3 regions of the Streptomyces sp. NPDC021225 genome follow, and region 3 is predicted to be linked to each of the others. Evidence: riboswitches for the same ligand, from Rfam matches in the RefSeq annotation. Region 3 holds a riboswitch; each other region holds the start of a gene.
The links. Region 3 has a riboswitch for thiamine pyrophosphate ahead of thiO (glycine oxidase ThiO). Riboswitches for the same ligand answer to the same signal wherever they lie in the genome.

Region 1: linked by a shared signal. The riboswitch ahead of ACH4S9_RS42540 (thiamine ABC transporter substrate binding subunit) and the one ahead of thiO (glycine oxidase ThiO) in region 3 are both predicted to bind thiamine pyrophosphate.
Region 2: linked by a shared signal. The riboswitch ahead of thiC (phosphomethylpyrimidine synthase ThiC) and the one ahead of thiO (glycine oxidase ThiO) in region 3 are both predicted to bind thiamine pyrophosphate.

Annotation. Positions count from the first base shown of each region.
Region 1 is NZ_JBIRPV010000017.1:114,092-117,357, forward strand. It holds gene ACH4S9_RS42535 (ABC transporter permease) at 1-523, opposite strand, end outside; gene ACH4S9_RS42540 (thiamine ABC transporter substrate binding subunit) at 622-1,704, opposite strand; TPP riboswitch at 1,699-1,803, opposite strand; gene rlmN (23S rRNA (adenine(2503)-C(2))-methyltransferase RlmN) at 1,867-2,973, opposite strand; gene ACH4S9_RS42550 (phosphatidate cytidylyltransferase) at 3,054-3,266, opposite strand, start outside.
Region 2 is NZ_JBIRPV010000012.1:219,101-222,366, forward strand. It holds gene thiC (phosphomethylpyrimidine synthase ThiC) at 35-1,795, opposite strand; TPP riboswitch at 1,789-1,906, opposite strand; gene ACH4S9_RS37715 (YibE/F family protein) at 1,976-3,266, shown strand, end outside.
Region 3 is NZ_JBIRPV010000001.1:1,364,350-1,367,615, reverse strand. It holds gene ACH4S9_RS06295 (Rv2175c family DNA-binding protein) at 110-475, opposite strand; gene ACH4S9_RS06290 (NAD(P)/FAD-dependent oxidoreductase) at 590-1,768, opposite strand; TPP riboswitch at 1,981-2,094, shown strand; gene thiO (glycine oxidase ThiO) at 2,092-3,266, shown strand, end outside.

The sequences.
Region 1 (3,266 bases), on a different contig from region 3:
GTGTCACCCGCCGCCACGCGGCCAGGCGGCTCGCGCCGAGCACCCGCGCGGCCTCCTCCTGACGCGGGTCGAGCTGCGCCCACAGCCCGCCGACGGTCCGTACGACCACCGCGTAGTTGAAGAAGACATGCGCGAGGAGGATCGCCCAGACGGTGGTGTCCAGGCGCACCCCCCACAGCCCGTCCAGCAGCCCGCCCTGGCCGAGCAGGGCCAGGAACGCGGAGCCCGCGACGACGGTCGGCAGCACGAAGGGGACGGTCACCACGGCGCGCAGCAGCCGCTTGCCGGGGAAGGCGAAGCGGGCGAAGACATACGCGCCGGGCAGCGCGACCGCCAGCGTCAGGGCGGTGGAGGCGGCCGCCTGCCAGCCGGTGAACCACAGGATGTCCAGGACCGCCGGATCGGTGAGCACCTCGCCGAACCGGCCCAGCCGCCACTGGCCGTCGACGCGCAGCCCGCGGGCGACGATGGCGGCCACCGGGTAGATGAAGAACAGCGCGAAGAACGCGGCGGGCACGGCCATCAGAGCCAGCCGCAGCGTCGTCCCGCGGAGGTTCGAGCGCCGCGGCCCGGGGCGCGCCCCGGGTTCCCCCGGTGTCTTGGCGGGAGGCTCGGGCCGCTTTACAGGACGAGCGAGGACCATGCCTTGACCCACTGGTCACGGTTCTTGGCGATCTTCTGCGGGGCCAGGGTGGCCGAGTCGGCGATCTTCGCGCCGTACTGCGTGAACAGCTCAGGCAGCTTGGCGTCCTCGCGGGCCGGGTTCACGTACATGTTGAGCGGCACGTCCTCCTGGAACGTCTTGCTCAGCAGGAAGTCCAGCAGCGCCTTGCCGCCCTTGGTATTGGACGCGCCCTTCAACAGGCCCGCGAATTCCACCTGGCGGAAGCAGGTTCCCGTCGCGACCCCTGTAGGGGCCTGCGCGGGGCGCGGCTTGGCGTCGACGACCTCGGCGGGCGGGCTGGAGGCGTACGAGACGACCAGCGGCCGGTCGCCCTTGGCGCCGCCCGCCGAGCCCGAGAACCGGTCGTAGTACGCCTGCTCCCAGCCGTCGACGACCTCGACGCCGTTGGCCCTGAGCTTCTTCCAGTAGTCCTGCCAGCCGTCGTCACCGTACCGGGCGGCGGTGCCCAGCAGGAAGGCGAGCCCGGGAGAGGAGGTGGCCGCGTTCTCGGTGACCAGGAGGTTCTTGTACGCGGGCTTGGTCAGGTCGTCGAAGGTCTTCGGCGGGGCCAGCTTCTTGTCGGCGAAGTACTTGCGGTCGTAGTTGATGCAGATGTCGCCGTAGTCGACCGGGGTGACGCGGTGCGAGGCCTGGTCGAGCTGGAGGGCCGCCGGGACCTTGTCCAGGCCCTTGGCCCGGTAGGGGGTGAACAGGTCGTTGTCGAGCGCGCGGGAGAGCAGGGTGTTGTCGACACCGAAGAAGACGTCGCCCTGGGGGTGCGACTTGGACAGGATCGCCTGGTTGACCGCCGCCCCGGCGTCGCCGCCGGCCTGCACCCGCACCTTGTAGCCGGTCTGCCGGGTGAACTCTTTGAGCACGGCCTTCGACGCGGCGAACGAGTCGTGCGAGACCAGCGTCACGGTCTTGGAGCCGGAGCCGCCGGAGGAGCCGGAGGAGTCCTCGCCGCAGGCGACGAGGGTGGTGAGGCCGAGCGAGCCGAAGAGGGCGGCGACGACGGCATGCCGAAGACGGCGGTTCATATGAGGCTGACTCCCTACGCCGGTATGACCCGGATCAGGTCCGAGGGTCTGCGGCTGAGCCGCACTCTCAGCGCTGTTCGCGCTCCCCTGTCGGAATGTTCACTTGTACGAGATGCCGCGTGTGTGCACGCGGTGGTGCCAGGGCACCGTATCAGCAGCGCCTCAGCGCTCGGCCGCCGCCAACTGTCCGCACGCCCCGTCGATCTCCTGCCCCCGGGTGTCCCGCACGGTCACGGGCACGCCGTGTGCCTCCAGGGCGGCCACGAACGCCTTCTCGTCCTCGGGCCGGGACGCGGTCCACTTGGAGCCGGGCGTGGGGTTGAGCGGGATCAGATTGACGTGCACCCGGCGGCCCTTGAGCAGCCGGCCCAGCAGGTCGGCCCGCCATGCCTGGTCGTTGATGTCCCTGATCAGGGCGTACTCGATGGAGACGCGGCGGCCCGACTTCTCCGCGTACTCCCACGCCGCGTCCAGGACCTCGCGGACCTTCCAGCGGGTGTTGACCGGGACGAGGGTGTCGCGCAGCTCGTCGTCGGGCGCGTGCAGCGACACCGCGAGACGGCACTTGAAGCCCTCGTCGGCGAAGCGCAGCATCGCCGGGACCAGCCCCACGGTCGAGACGGTGATGCCGCGCTGGGACAGCCCGAGGCCGTCCGGCTCCGGGTCGGTCAGCCTGCGGATGGCACCGACGACGCGGTTGTAGTTGGCGAGTGGCTCGCCCATGCCCATGAAGACGATGTTGGACAGCCGCGCGGGCCCGCCCGGGATCTCTCCGTCCCGCAGCGCCCGCATCCCGTCGACGATCTGGTGCACGATCTCGGCGGTGGACAGATTGCGGTCCAGGCCCGCCTGGCCGGTGGCGCAGAAGGGGCAGTTCATGCCGCAGCCCGCCTGGGAGCTGATGCACATGGTGACCCGATCCGGGTAGCGCATCAGCACGGACTCCACGAGCGTGCCGTCGAAGAGCCGCCACAGGGTCTTGCGGGTGGTGTCGTCGTCGCAGCTGATGTGGCGCACCACGCTCATCAGGTCCGGCAGCAGCTCGGCCGCCAGCTTCTCGCGCGCGGCGGCCGGGATGTCGGTCCACTGGGCCGGATCGTGGGTGTAGCGGGCGAAGTAGTGGCGCGAAACCTGGCCGGCGCGGAAGGGCTTCTCGCCGAGGGCGGCGACGGCCTCGCGGCGCTCGGCGGGCGTGAGGTCGGCGAGATGCCGCGGGGGCCTCTTGGCTCCGCGCGGCGCGACAAAGGTGAGTTCTCCGGGCTTGGGCATGGTCTCACCAGTGTCGCAGACGTGCGTACGGCCTCGCGCCACACGTGGTGCGAGGCCGTACGGACGGGGTGACGGGCCGGTCAGCCGCCGCCTACGAAGATCACCATCAGCAGCCAGACCACGGGGGCGGTGGGCAGCAGGGAGTCCAGCCGATCCATGATCCCGCCGTGCCCCGGCAGCAGCCTGCCCATGTCCTTGATGCCCAGGTCACGCTTGATCATGGACTCGCCGAGGTCGCCGAGGGTCGCGCTGACCGCGACGGCGAGCCCGAGCAGCAGCCCCTGCCACCACGC
Region 2 (3,266 bases), on a different contig from region 3:
GCGGCTTCGGGCCCTCCCGTACGTTACTGGTGGATCACTCCGCGAGAGGCAGATACACGCGGTTTCCCGCCGCCGCGAACTCCTTCGACTTCTCCGCCATTCCGGCCTCCACCTCGGCCGTGTCCATCGCGCCGCCGTGCTCGCGCCGGATGTCCTGGCTGATCTTCATCGAGCAGAACTTCGGCCCGCACATCGAGCAGAAGTGCGCCGTCTTCGCCGGTTCCGCCGGGAGCGTCTCGTCGTGGAAGGAGCGGGCCGTGTCCGGGTCGAGGGCCAGGTTGAACTGGTCCTCCCAGCGGAATTCGAAGCGGGCGTCGGACAGGGCGTCGTCCCACTCCTGGGCGCCGGGATGGCCTTTGGCCAGATCCGCCGCGTGGGCGGCGATCTTGTAGGTGATGACACCGGTCTTGACGTCGTCGCGGTCCGGCAGGCCCAGGTGCTCCTTCGGCGTGACGTAGCAGAGCATCGCGGTGCCCCACCAGGCGATCATCGCCGCGCCGATGCCCGAGGTGATGTGGTCGTAGGCGGGGGCGATGTCGGTGGTGAGGGGGCCGAGGGTGTAGAAGGGGGCCTCCTCGCAGATCTCCTGCTGGAGGTCGACGTTCTCCTTGATCTTGTGCATCGGGACATGGCCCGGGCCCTCGATCATCGTCTGGACGTTGTGCCGCTTGGCGATCCGGTTGAGCTCACCGAGCGTGCGCAACTCCGCGAACTGCGCCTCGTCGTTGGCGTCGGCGATCGAGCCGGGGCGCAGTCCGTCGCCGAGCGAGTAGGTGACGTCGTACGCGGCCAGGAGCTCGCAGAGCTCCTCGAAGTGGGTGTAGAGGAACGACTCCTTGTGGTGGGCCAGGCACCACGCCGCCATGATGGAGCCGCCGCGCGAGACGATGCCGGTCTTGCGGCGGGCGGTCAGCGGGACGTACGGCAGCCGCACACCCGCGTGCACCGTCATGTAGTCGACGCCCTGTTCGGCCTGTTCGACGACGGTGTCCTTGTAGATCTCCCAGGTCAGCTCCTCGGCCTTGCCGTCGACCTTCTCCAGGGCCTGGTACAGCGGCACCGTGCCGATGGGGACCGGGGAGTTGCGCAGCACCCACTCGCGGGTGGTGTGGATGTTGCGGCCGGTGGAGAGGTCCATGACCGTGTCGGCGCCCCAGCGGGTCGCCCAGGTCATCTTCTCGACCTCCTCCTCGATGGAGGAAGTGACGGCGGAGTTGCCGATGTTGGCGTTGACCTTCACCAGGAATCGCTTGCCGATGATCATCGGCTCGATCTCCGGGTGGTTGACGTTGGCCGGGAGGACCGCCCGGCCGGCCGCGATCTCCTCGCGGACCACCTCGGGGGAGACGTGCTCGCGGAGCGCCACGAACTCCATCTCCGCGGTGATCTCGCCCCGGCGGGCGTATGCGAGCTGTGTCACGGCGGCGCCGTCCCGGCCCCGGCGGGGCCGGCGGGGGCGGCCGGGGAAGACCGCGTCGAGGTTGCGCAGCCCGCCGCGTGGCGCGGTGTGCTTGACGCCGTCGTCCTCGGGCCGGACGGGGCGGCCCTCGTACTCCTCGGTGTCGCCTCGGGCGAGGATCCAGTTCTGCCGCAGCGGTGCGAGCCCGCGGCGGACATCTGTCTCGATCTGAGGGTCGGTGTACGGGCCGGAGGTGTCGTACAGCGTGACGTCCTGGCCATTGGTGAGGTGCACGCGGCGGACCGGGACCCGAAGGTCCGGACGCGATCCGGCGATATATCCCTTATGCCAGCCGAACTCAGGCTTTTCGGGCGCGTGTGCATCCTGCAGAGTCATTGAGACCCACTCCCTACGCCGGCATTACCCGGTAACAGGTTCAGCGGTCGGCGCAGCGAAGTCGGTCAGCGCCCTCTCAGCCCGGTGCTCCGAGCTCCCGCGATTGCAAAGGTGTCACCCACGCTAACGGTTGTCCGGCGACGATGAACAGAGGGCCCCCGGACTTGCGATGATCTGACGGTGACCTCGACACCACAGCGGCAGCACCACCCGGACGAGCCCGGCCACGCGCACGCCGGCGCGTCCAGCCACTCGCACGGCCACTCGCACAGCCATGGCCCGGCCACACCCGTCTCCAACCATCTGCGCAAGGTCATTGCGGCGGTCCTCATCCCCTTCGCGGCCGCCGTCGTAGCCGGGCTGATCGTGCTGTGGCCGGGCGGCACGCCCGACCACAAGGCGCATGAGCGCAGCGGGCTGGGCTTCGACCAGCAGACGGTGGCCGGGCGGGTGGTGAAGGTCGAGGAGGTGAACTGCGCCGACGTCAACGCCCAGCCGCAGCAGCCCGTCGAGCCGGGCCAGGAGGCCGCGAACCAGGAAGGCGGGGCCGGGGGTCCGGCCAAGAAGACCGTCTGCGAGCGGGCGACCATCGAGGTCACCTCGGGCAAGGACAAGGGCCGTACGTTCGAGGAGATCGTGCCGCCGAACGCCTCCCGCAAGTACTCCACCGGGCAGAAGCTGAAGCTGTCGTACGCGCCCAAGGCGCCGAAGAACCTTCAGTATTCGATCTCGGACGTCGAACGGGCCCTGCCCATGGCGCTGCTCGCCGGGCTGTTCGCGCTCGCGGTCGTGGCCGTCGGGCGGCTGCGCGGTGTCTTCGCACTGGTGGCACTGGCGGTCAGCTTCGGGGTGCTGACGCTGTTCATCCTCCCGGCGATACTGGCGGGCTCCAACCCGCTGGTCGTCGCGGTGATCGGGGGCAGCGCGATCATGCTCATCGCGCTGTACATGTGCCATGGACTGACGGCCCGTACCTCCGTCGCCGTGCTCGGCACGCTCATCTCGCTGCTGCTGATCGGTCTGCTGGGCTCGCTGTTCATCGGCTGGGCGAGCCTGACGGGCAACACCGACGACCAGACGGGGCTGGTCCACGGCCTCTATCCGGGCATCGAGATCCGCGGTCTGCTGCTGGCAGGGGTGATCATCGGATCACTCGGGGTGCTGGACGATGTGACGGTCACCCAGACCTCCGCGGTGTGGGAGCTCAGGGAGGCGGACCCCACGGCGGGCTGGCGCAAGCTGTACGCGGCCGCGATGCGCATCGGGCGGGACCACATCGCGTCCGTGGTCAACACCCTGGTGCTCGCGTACGCGGGCGCCTCGCTGCCGCTGCTGCTCCTGTTCTCGATCGCGGACAGCGGCGTGGAGGCGGTGGCGACGAGCGAGATCGTCGCGGAGGAGATCGTACGGACCCTCGTGGGCAGCATCGGTCTCGTCGCCTCGGTGCCGGTGACCACCGCGCTGGCCGCGC
Region 3 (3,266 bases):
GCCCGTACGCCGCGGGTGGTGATTCGGCGGTTGGTGATTCAGACGGTAGGGACGGTACGGATGGTGCGAACGGTGCGGATGGGTGCGGCGGGTCGGCCGTGGCTTCGGCTCATACGGCGAGCGCCTGGGCGCGGCGCTTCACCTCGGTGCCACGGTTCTCGCGCAGGGCCTGGGCCGGGGTGCCGGGGAGGCTCGGGTCCGGGGTGAAGAGCCACTCCAGCATCTCCTCGTCGCTGAAGCCGTCGTCCTTCAGCAGTGTCAGGGTGCCCACCAGGCCCTTGACGACCTTTTCGTCACCGATGAACTCGGCGGGCACTTGAAGCACCCGGTTCTCGCCACGGCGCACCGCGATCAGCTGACCCTCCTTGACCAGCTGCCGCACGCGCGTCACCTCGACGCCGAGCCGTTCGGCGACGTCGGGGAGGGTGAGCCAGGCGGGGACGAGAGCATCGATCTTTGCGTCAATCTCGGTCACGGGACAAGCCTGCCATCTAGGACTGACAGTGGGTAGTCGGGCACCCGGCACAGCCTCGGCCCAGCCGCCGTCCGCCGGCCCGCGGCCGGGGGCGCCGCCGGGGCGCGGCGAGGATCACAGGACCGCCGACTTCAGCGGCACCGACGGGTCCACGGCGCGGGCGCGGTCCAGCCGGGAGCCCTGTTCGATCAGCTTGCGGCCCTGGGCCAGATCGCGCGGACGGCCGACCGCCAGCAGGGCGACCAGCGCCCCCTCGCGCAGCCAGCACACCGACCAGGCCGCGCCAGACGGGTCGCCGCGCCAGACGAGTTCGTCGGCGGCCGCGTGGTGGCCCGCGTACTGCACGAAGCGGCCGAACTGCTCGGACCAGAAGTACGGCACCGGGTCGTAGACCGAACCGGTGAAGTGCGCGGTCCGGCTGCCGACCACATTGGTGGCGACGGTGCGCGGCCCCTGGAGGGCGTTGTCCCAGTGGTGCACCAGCAGCCGCTCGCCGTAGCGGGCGGAGGGGAACGACGCGCAGTCCCCGACGGCGTAGACGTCCGGCACGGTGGTGCGCAGCTGTTCGTCGGCGACGACGGACCGGTCCGCGGCCAGCTCGACGCCCGAGCCGGCCAGCCAGCCCGTAGCGGGCCGCGCCCCGATGCCGACGACCACCGCGTCGGCCGGCAGCCGGGTGCCGTCGCCGAGCAGCAGCCCCTGCTCGTCCACGGCGGCCACCGCCGCGCCGGTGATCAGCTCGACGCCGTAGTCGGCGTACCAGTCGGCCATGGGGGCGGCGACCTCGGCGGGGAGGGCGCTCGCCAGCGGGCGGTCGGCGGCCTCCACGACGGTCACGGCGCAGCCCGCCTCGCGCGCCGCCGTGGCGAACTCCGCGCCGATCCAGCCCGCCCCGACCACCACGATCTCGCGCTGCCCGGCGAGCACCGGGCGCAGCCGCTCCGCGTCGTCGAGCGTGCGCAGCAGATGCACCCCCGGCACGCCCTCGGAGCCGGGCAGGGTGATCGGCTCGGCGCCGGTGGCGATCACCAGGACGTCGTACGGCACCGGCCCCGACTCGGTCTCCAGCCGCCGCGCGCCGGTGTCCAGGCCCGTGACGGACACGCCGAGCCGCAACTCGACGCCGAGCGCCTCGAAGTCCACGTCGAAGGCGGAGCCCTCGGCCTTGCCGAGCAGCACGGCCTTGGACAGCGGCGGCCGGTCGTACGGCTGGTGCGCCTCGGCGCCGAGCAGCAGGATGGAGCCGGTCCAGCCCTGGTCGCGCAGCGCGACGGCGGTCTGGACTCCGGCCATTCCCGCGCCGACGATCACCACCTGCCGGCCGTTGCTCTCCGGGGATGCCGACTTCGTCGTCGTCTCATCGCTCACACGATCACTCTAGGACGGTGTGCGGTGCCGACCGGAGAACCGACGGACGAGATCTCCGGCACAGCGGGCACTGGCACACCCCGTGGCCGGGGGCTCGCCCTTCCGGGCGGTTCCGGCCTCGTACTAGGGTGGCGGGACGAAGCTCTCGCGGGAGCCCGGACGCACCGGGCTGAGAGGGAGGCTGAAGCGGCCTCCGACCGTACGAACCTGATCCGGGTCATGCCGGCGAAGGGAGGGGCGTCACGCCCATGCACGCATCATCACGTACGCCGTCACGCACATCCTCGGGTACGCGGCCATCCTCGGGTACGCGGCCGGACGGGTCGTACGACGCGCTGGTCATCGGAGGCGGCGTCATCGGCCTGGTCACGGCGTGGCGGGCGGCCCTGCGGGGCCTGCGCACCGCCGTCGCCGACCCGGCGCCCGGCGGCGGCGCGGCCCAGGTCGCGGCGGGGATGCTCGCGGCCGTCACCGAGCTCCACTACGGCGAGCAGACGCTGCTCGCGCTCAACCTGGCCTCCGCGCGCCGCTATCCGGACTTCGTGGCCGAGTTGGAGGAGGCGAGCGGCCAGGACGTCGGCTATCGCGCCTGCGGCACGCTCGCCGTGGCCTTCGACCCCGACGACCGCGCCCAGCTCCGCGAACTCCATGACTTCCAGCGGCGGCTCGGGCTGGAGTCGCAGTGGCTGACGGGGCGCGAATGCCGCCGCCTGGAGCCGATGCTCGCGCCGGGCGTGCGCGGGGGCCTGCGGGTGGACGGGGACCACCAGGTCGACCCGCGGCGGCTGGCGGCGGCGCTGCTGACGGCGTGCGAGCGAGCCGGGGTGGTCTTCCACCGGTCCCGCGCGGAGCGGCTGACGCTCTCGGCGGACCGCGCGACCGGCGCCGAACTCGCCGACGGCACACGGCTGGCGGCCGAGCGTACCGTGCTGGCCGCGGGCAGCCTCAGCGGACGGCTCGCGGGCGTCCCCGAGGACGCGCTGCCCCCCGTGCGCCCGGTCAAGGGCCAGGTGCTGCGGCTGCGCGTGCCGCCCGCGTACGCACCGTTCCTGTCCAGGACCGTACGGGCCGAGGTGCGCGGCGGGCATGTCTATCTGGTGCCGCGCGAGAACGGCGAGCTGGTCGTCGGCGCCACCTCGGAAGAGCTCGGCTGGGACACCACGGTCACCGCGGGCGGCGTCTACGAACTGCTGCGCGACGCCCATGAGCTGGTGCCCGGCATCACCGAGCTGCCGCTCGTCGAGACCTGCGCCGGGCTGCGCCCCGGCTCCCCCGACAACGCGCCGCTGCTGGGCCCGAGCGCGCTGCCCGGGCTGTCCGTGGCCACCGGCCACTACCGCAACGGCGTTCTCCTCACCCCCGTCACGGGCGATGTCATGGCCGAGGTGCTGACGCGCGGTGAGCTCCCGGACGAGGCCCGGCC